One region of the Arthrobacter sp. MDT2-16 genome, then DNA from elsewhere that is predicted to be linked to it. Evidence: riboswitches for the same ligand, from Rfam matches in the RefSeq annotation. Region 1 holds a riboswitch; the other holds the start of a gene.
What was found. Region 1 has a riboswitch for thiamine pyrophosphate ahead of ACX80N_RS02665 (ECF transporter S component). Riboswitches for the same ligand answer to the same signal wherever they lie in the genome.
Positions count from the first base shown of each region.

Region 2: linked by a shared signal. The riboswitch ahead of thiM (hydroxyethylthiazole kinase) and the one ahead of ACX80N_RS02665 (ECF transporter S component) in region 1 are both predicted to bind thiamine pyrophosphate.

Region 1 is NZ_JBTNDP010000001.1:549,393-552,794, reverse strand. Features, by position in the region: gene ACX80N_RS02675 (FUSC family protein) at 1-498, shown strand, start outside; gene ACX80N_RS02670 (DUF4235 domain-containing protein) at 591-851, opposite strand; TPP riboswitch at 968-1,092, shown strand; gene ACX80N_RS02665 (ECF transporter S component) at 1,154-1,762, shown strand; gene ACX80N_RS02660 (ABC transporter ATP-binding protein) at 1,759-3,255, shown strand; gene ACX80N_RS02655 (energy-coupling factor transporter transmembrane component T family protein) at 3,252-3,402, shown strand, end outside.
Region 2 is NZ_JBTNDP010000008.1:124,079-127,480, reverse strand. Features, by position in the region: gene ACX80N_RS14370 (3-oxoacyl-ACP reductase) at 696-1,460, opposite strand; TPP riboswitch at 1,510-1,605, opposite strand; TPP riboswitch at 1,782-1,884, shown strand; gene thiM (hydroxyethylthiazole kinase) at 1,867-2,709, shown strand; gene thiE (thiamine phosphate synthase) at 2,706-3,377, shown strand; gene thiD (bifunctional hydroxymethylpyrimidine kinase/phosphomethylpyrimidine kinase) at 3,365-3,402, shown strand, end outside.

The sequences.
Region 1 (3,402 bases):
GCCGCGGACGACCCCCGCTGGTCGGAGCGCCGGGACGACCTCATGGCGTCCGCCCGGAACGCGCGCGACGCCCTGCAGTACGCGGACGAGAGCCGGAAGGGCAACGTGCGGCGCCGCTTCCACCCGCGCGACGTCCGCCGCGACCACCAGCACGTGGAGGTCCTCGAGGTGGTCGCCGCCCACACGCTGAATATCACGAACATGCTGCAGGACGCCCTGCACGGGACGTCCAGGGAGCACCCCATCCCAAGGGCCGTCCGGCCGGCCCTCCAGCGCTCGTTCACCGCCGTCGGTGACGTGCTCGACCTGTGGACGGTGGAGGAGGACGACGCCGCCACGCTCCAGGCCGCCGAGGACAGCCTGCGGGCCCTCGCGGCCGCGGCGTACGACTCCTCCACCCCGGACGTGCCCTTCGGCGCCGCGGCCGCCATCGCCATGAGCCTGCACCGCATCCTGCAGGCCGTGACACCCGGGCTGCGCATCGAGGGCGCGGACTGATCGGGGGACCGGCCGCGGGATGCCACGAAAAAGGGAGGAGGGACGCCCCTCCTCCCTTCGACCTCCTCCGACCGGCGGAAGGCCGGACCGGGTCAGGTCAGGTCGCGGGTCTTCGAGTACCGGGCGATCGCCTTCTGCGTGGAGCGGTTGGTGAGCACCTGGATGGTGGTGCTCACGGCCCCCGAGATGATGGCGAACACGAGCGCCGAGCGCAGGGTGTTCTCCAGCCCGTCCTTGCTCTTCGGCGGGGCCTCGCCCGTGATCTTCTCCCACAGGAAGTCGACGAGCTTGGTCCCGACGAAGCCCGCACCCGCGCTGAGGCCGACGCCGAGCAGTTTGAACACCACGTTCATGGTTTCTCCTTCTGGTCCGAATAGTCCTGCGCCTAGCCTAGTCGTGCTCCGCACCCGATCGCAGGCACGATCGGCGGGACACCGCCGCGCCGGTGTAGGATCGGGAACGCTCAAGCAACACACGACAGGGGAGCGCCGATCGGCAGCATGCTGCCGGGCCGGGCGCTGAGAGTGCGGACCGCCGCAGACCCTCGAACCTGATCCGGCTAGTACCGGCGAAGGGAGTCGAGTTCTCAGAGTGCACGGGTATCGCTGCGTCGACGCCCGACACTCTCCCCTCCTGTATCCCAGGAGGAATTCCCATGGCATCGTCAACATCCCTCAGGGGCGCCCCGGCGTCGACGCGGCAGTGGCGCGTCGTCGACATCGTGGTGGCCTCGGTCATCGCGGTCGCCGTCGGCGTCCTGTTCTTCGCGTGGTCCGCCGGTTACTCCGGCATCAGCGTCCTCACCGCCGGTTTCCCGCCGCTCGCAGGCCTGTACTCGGGCGGCTGGCTCATCGCGGGCGTGCTCGGCGGGCTGATCATCCGGAAGCCCGGCGCGGCCATCTACTGCGAGGTGCTGGCCTCGGTGGTCTCCGCGCTCATCGGGACCCAGTGGGGGGTGAGCGTGCTGCTCTCCGGGGCCATCCAGGGCATCGGGGCGGAACTGGTCTTCCTGCTCTTCCTCTACCGGAAGTGGAACCTCCCGGTCGCGCTCCTCGCCGGGCTCGGTGCGGGCCTGGCGCTCGCCATCAGCGAGAACATCCTCTACAACGCGCTGTGGAGCATCGAGTTCAAGCTCCTCTACACGCTGTTCGCGAGCATCTCCGGCGTCGTCATCGCGGGCCTGCTCTCATGGCTGGCCATGCGCGGCCTCGCGAGGACGGGCGTGCTGTCCGCCTTCGCGGCCGGGCGTACGGCGGACGTGTGACACCAGCGAATGCGCCGTCCCCGGGCGCGGTGCACATCCGCACCCGGGGATGGGGGTGGCGTCACGCCGGCCGCAGGGCCTTCGCCGCGCGCCACCTCGACCTCGAGATCCAGCCCGGCGAGCGCGTGCTGCTCCTCGGTGCTTCCGGTGCGGGCAAGTCCACCGTCCTGCACGGCCTGGCGGGCCTGCTCGGAAGCCAGGACGAGGGGGAGCAGGAGGGCGAGCTCCTGCTCGACGGCACGCACCCCGCCGCGTCGCGGGGGCGGGCCGGGCTGGTCCTGCAGGATCCCGAGACGCAGGTGGTCCTCGCCCGCGTGGGCGACGAGGTGGCCTTCGCCGCCGAGAACCTCGCCGTGCCCCGTGAGGAGATCTGGCGGCGCGTGGGACGCGCGCTCGACGACGTGGGCCTCGACCTCCCGCTCGACCACCCCACCACCGCCCTGTCCGGCGGGCAGAAACAGCGCCTCGCGCTCGCCGCGGTCCTCGCGATGGAACCCGGACTGCTCCTGCTGGACGAACCCACCGCGAACCTGGATCCCGACGGCGTCCTGGAGGTCCGCGACGCCGTGGTGCGCGTCCTCGAGCGCACGGGCGCCACGCTCGTGGTCGTCGAGCACCGCGTGGCCGTCTGGGCGGACGTCGTGGACCGCGTGATCGTGCTCGACGCCGCCGGCGGGGTCCTCGCCGACGGTCCCCCCGCCACCGTCCTCGTCCAGGAGGGCACCCGCACGCGCCTCGCCGCGGCAGGGGTCTGGGTGCCGGGGTGGCAGCCCGCTGTCGGCGGGACGATGCCCGGGAGCTCCGGCTTCGGCGACGGCGTGCTCCTGTCAGCGCACGGCCTGGGCGTCGCCCGGACGCGGCGCGGCCCTGCCGCCGTCGAGGATCTCGACCTGACGGTGCGGGCCGGGGAGGCCCTGGGCATCACCGGGCCCAACGGCGCCGGGAAGTCCACGGCCGCGCTGACGCTCGGGGGCCTGCTGCGCCCGCGCGCCGGGCGGCTCGACGCCTCACCGCTCCTGGCGGGAACGGCCGGGAGCGATCCGTTCCGCTGGCGCTCGGCCCAGCTGGTGCGGCGCATCGGGACCGTCTTCCAGGAACCCGAGCACCAGTTCCTCACCGCGACCGTCGCGGACGAGCTCGCGTTCGGGCCGCGGCAGGCCGGCATCGCCGAGGCGACGCGCACCGCGAGCGTCGCCGAGCGGCTGCGCCTCACGCACCTGCTGCAGGCCAACCCGTTCACGCTCTCCGGCGGGGAGAAACGGCGCCTGTCGGTGGCGACGATGCTCGCCACCGCGCCGCGCGTCCTCGTCCTCGACGAGCCGACGTTCGGCCAGGACGCGGGGACCTGGGCGGAGCTCGTCACCCTGCTCCGTGAACTGGTCGACGACGGCGTGGCCGTGCTGTCGGTGACGCACGACGCCGAGTTCATCGCCGCCCTCGGCGGCACCACCCTGCACATCTCCGGCGGGGCGGGACGGCTGGTGTCCCGATGAGCACCGACTACCTGACGCCCGTGCTCACCGGGACGACGCTCATGCGGGCCAACCCGGTGTCCAAGCTGTTCGCCGCCGTCGTGATCACCCTGGCACTGATGGCCAGCATCGACTGGGTGAGCGCCGCCGTCGTCCTGGCCTGCGAGC
Region 2 (3,402 bases), on a different contig from region 1:
GGGCGGGCGTGTTGGGGGCGTGGGCGCTGAGGAACGATCGCGGCGAGGCGTTCGGGCAGGTCGAGTGTCGGGCCGAGCCCGTCCAGGGGTGAGCTCATGCCAGGCGGTGCCGGACCTGCTGGGCAGCAGCCGGATGAAGACGGAACTCGTATGCCCATACGACCGTGAACGCAGTGAGGAAGACCGTAACCAGCCCGGCGATGTCGCCGAGCCACATTCAGATGGCAGTGGAGGCCTCATCATCGGCTGCGGACTGCCCACCGCCGGCAGGACACTCGCCGCCCCCGACCTCGACTCGTACCTCATCCGTGGATCAGACCGGGTCTTCTCGGAAGACCTCTGAGGTCCCGACGCCGAGGTCCTGTAGGGGATGGCCCTATGTTCTTCGTTGCACTGGAACCACCCCTGAGCCTGTTGATTCGAGGAACGCCGCTGCTCCTGCCCTCGCCTCCTGTGATGGGCGATCACCTGCGTTCCCGATCCCCGCATCGTTCCGGGAGTCCCGGACGGTGCGACGAGGTGTCAGGAGCACAAGCCGAATGCCGACCGCCTCGGCCGGACCTGGTCGGTTCGGTGGATGTGCGACGGTGTACCGACCAGGCACGCGACAGGTCGCTCGGCTGGCAACCTGATCGTGGGCGCTTCATGGGCTCACTGATGCTCCGAGACCTGTGCGGCCCGGGTTGTTTCCGGGGTCAGTCCATGACGAGGCCCCCGTCGACCACCAGGTTCTGCCCGGTGATCGCCCGGGCCCAGGGAGAGGCGAAGAAAAGGACCGTGTCCGCGAATTCCTGCGGTGTGGTGACACGTCCCAGCGGGGTGGAGGACGCGATGAGGTCGAACACCTCCTCGGGGGTGGCTGCGCTGGCATCGGTGGTGCGCAGCAGGCCGCCAGAGACCATGTTCACCGTGACATCGTGCTGGCCCAGGTCCTTGGCCAGAGTCCGGGTCAGCGAGAGCAGGGCCGCTTTCGCCGCGGTGTAGTCGTGGTAGGGCACCACAGGGTTCTGGAACAAGTTGGTGCCGATGTTGATGACCCGCCCGAACCCTTGTTCCCGCATTCCGGGCAGAGCGGCTTGGATTGTGTTCAGGGCTCCTCGGACACTTCCGGAGAACTGGGCTTCGAACGCATCCCAATCAATCTCAGCTGCATACGGGCGGGCGTCTCCGTTGAAGGAGAAGGGCGCTAGCGCGTTGTTGACCACGGTGGTGATCGGGGCTCCGAAGTGTTGCTGCGCGTGTTCGAGCATGGCGCGTACCTGTTCGGGATCGGTGACATCAGCTTCCAGCGCTACAGCCCGTGACGAACCGATACGAGTTGCGCGTTCCTGGGCGCTGTCGTGGCTGACGCGGTAGTTGATCACCACCCGTGCGCCTTCGGCGGCGAAGGCATCGACGATGCTGGAGCCGAGTCCGCGGCCGCCACCGGTGATTAACACGACCTGTTCTCTGAGTTGCATGAAGGGACTTCCCTGGCTTCAGGGCGACAGAATGCGGAACCGACACCCGCAGGGGCCGGGAGGACATCCCTTCGCCAGTACGAACTGGATCAGGTTCAACGGGTGTCATCTCAGCCGGTGGGAACCGGCACCCCGTGTCACTACCTCCACACTAACCCTGGCCGGCTGGAGGAGGGTCGGCCGGATCGGCGGGACGGGGTGGATTCAGACGATCATGGCAGCGCCGGGGCCTTGGTGCTCCGGCTGGCTCCGACGGGAGCCACGCGCCTTTCCACAAGTGGCTGCTGTTCCATGCGTTGTGCGGGGAAACGCTAGGGTGGCAGTAGTGACACGGGGTGCTGCCCGCCAATGGTGCAGCTGAGAATCGATACCCGTTGAACCTGATCTAGTTCGAACTAGCGAAGGGATGTCGCGGATGGCTATTCGCTATACATCATCGGATTGTGCCGCACTGCTCGAGGAGTCGAGGGCCCGGAGCCCTCTGGTGCAGATCATCACCAACGCGGTGGTGACCAACTTCACCGCCAATGTGCTGCTCGCCCTAGGGGCAGCTCCGGCGATGGTGGACATACCGGAGGAGGCCGGGCAATTCGCCTCCGTAGCATCGGGGCTCCTGGTCAATCTGGGCACCCCAGGGCAGGAGCAGCGGGCCGCGATGGTCGAGGCCGTGCAGGCCGCCGATACCGCCGGCACCCCATGGGTCCTCGATCCGGTGGCAATCGGATCTCTGACCGTCCGCACACACTTGGCCCATCAGCTTGTCACCCACCGCCCGAGCATCATCCGCGGCAACGCGTCGGAGATCCTGGCTCTGGCCGGGGTAGGAACCGGGGGCCGGGGAGTGGATTCAACCGAAGAGCCCGCCTCCGCTCTCGAGGCCGCCAGGCAGTTGGCTGCCTCGTCCGGGTCGGCGGTGGCGGTATCCGGTGCGGTCGATCTGTTTGTCGGACCGGACGGACAGATGGTCGCTGCAGCCAATGGGAACTCCCTCCTGACCCGTGTCACGGGTGGCGGGTGCGCGTTGGGTGCGGTGATGGCCGCTTTCGCGTCGCTGACCGATGATGCAGTGTTGGCCGCGACAGCAGCCACCGGTGCTTACACCATTGCAGCGGAGCAGGCTGCGGCGCAGGCACACGGCCCGGGGAGCTTCGCGGTGAGCTTCCTCGACATGCTTGCAGGCCTCACACCTGACGACGTCATCATGAGGCTGGACCTCCGTTCCGTCGAAGCATCGGGCTCCGCACGATGATCCGCCAGGGCTTCAGGGCGGACCTCAGCCAGCACCTGCCGCTGTACCTGGTGACTGATACGGCGCAGTGCAGCCCACGATCGGTCGCGACAGTCGCGGCCGAGGCCGTGGCCGGCGGTGCCACGATGATCCAGGTGCGGGACAAGGAAGCCTCCGCGCGGGACCTGCTGCACCTGCTCGTGACTGTCGCGGATTCTGTCGGAGGCACCGTGCCGGTATTGGTCGATGACCGGGTGGATATCTTCCTGGCGGCTCGGGCCGCGGGAGCGCAGGTAGCCGGGGTGCATGTCGGTCAGTCCGACGTGCCGGCAGACCTCGTCCGGGCGCTGGTAGGACCGGAGACCATCGTCGGCTTGAGTGCGGCAACCACGGCCGAGATCCGCGCGGCGCACCGGTTTCCGGTCGGGATGGTGGATTACCTAGGGGTCGGTGCCATTCATGCGACCGCTACCAAGCCCGATCATCCTGAGCCCTTGGGGATCAGCGGCTTCAGTGCCCTCGTCACGGCAAGTTCCCTGCCGTGTGTCGCGATCGGGGGAATCAGTGGCGCTGATCTACGCCCTCTGCGAGATGCCGGTGCCGTCGGGGTGGCCGTCGTATCCGCCATCTGCGCGTCGAAGGATCCCAGGTCCGCGGCAGAGGCGTTGAAGGAGGCATGGTGTTCCTGAATGATCTGAACCCGCGTGAAGTTCC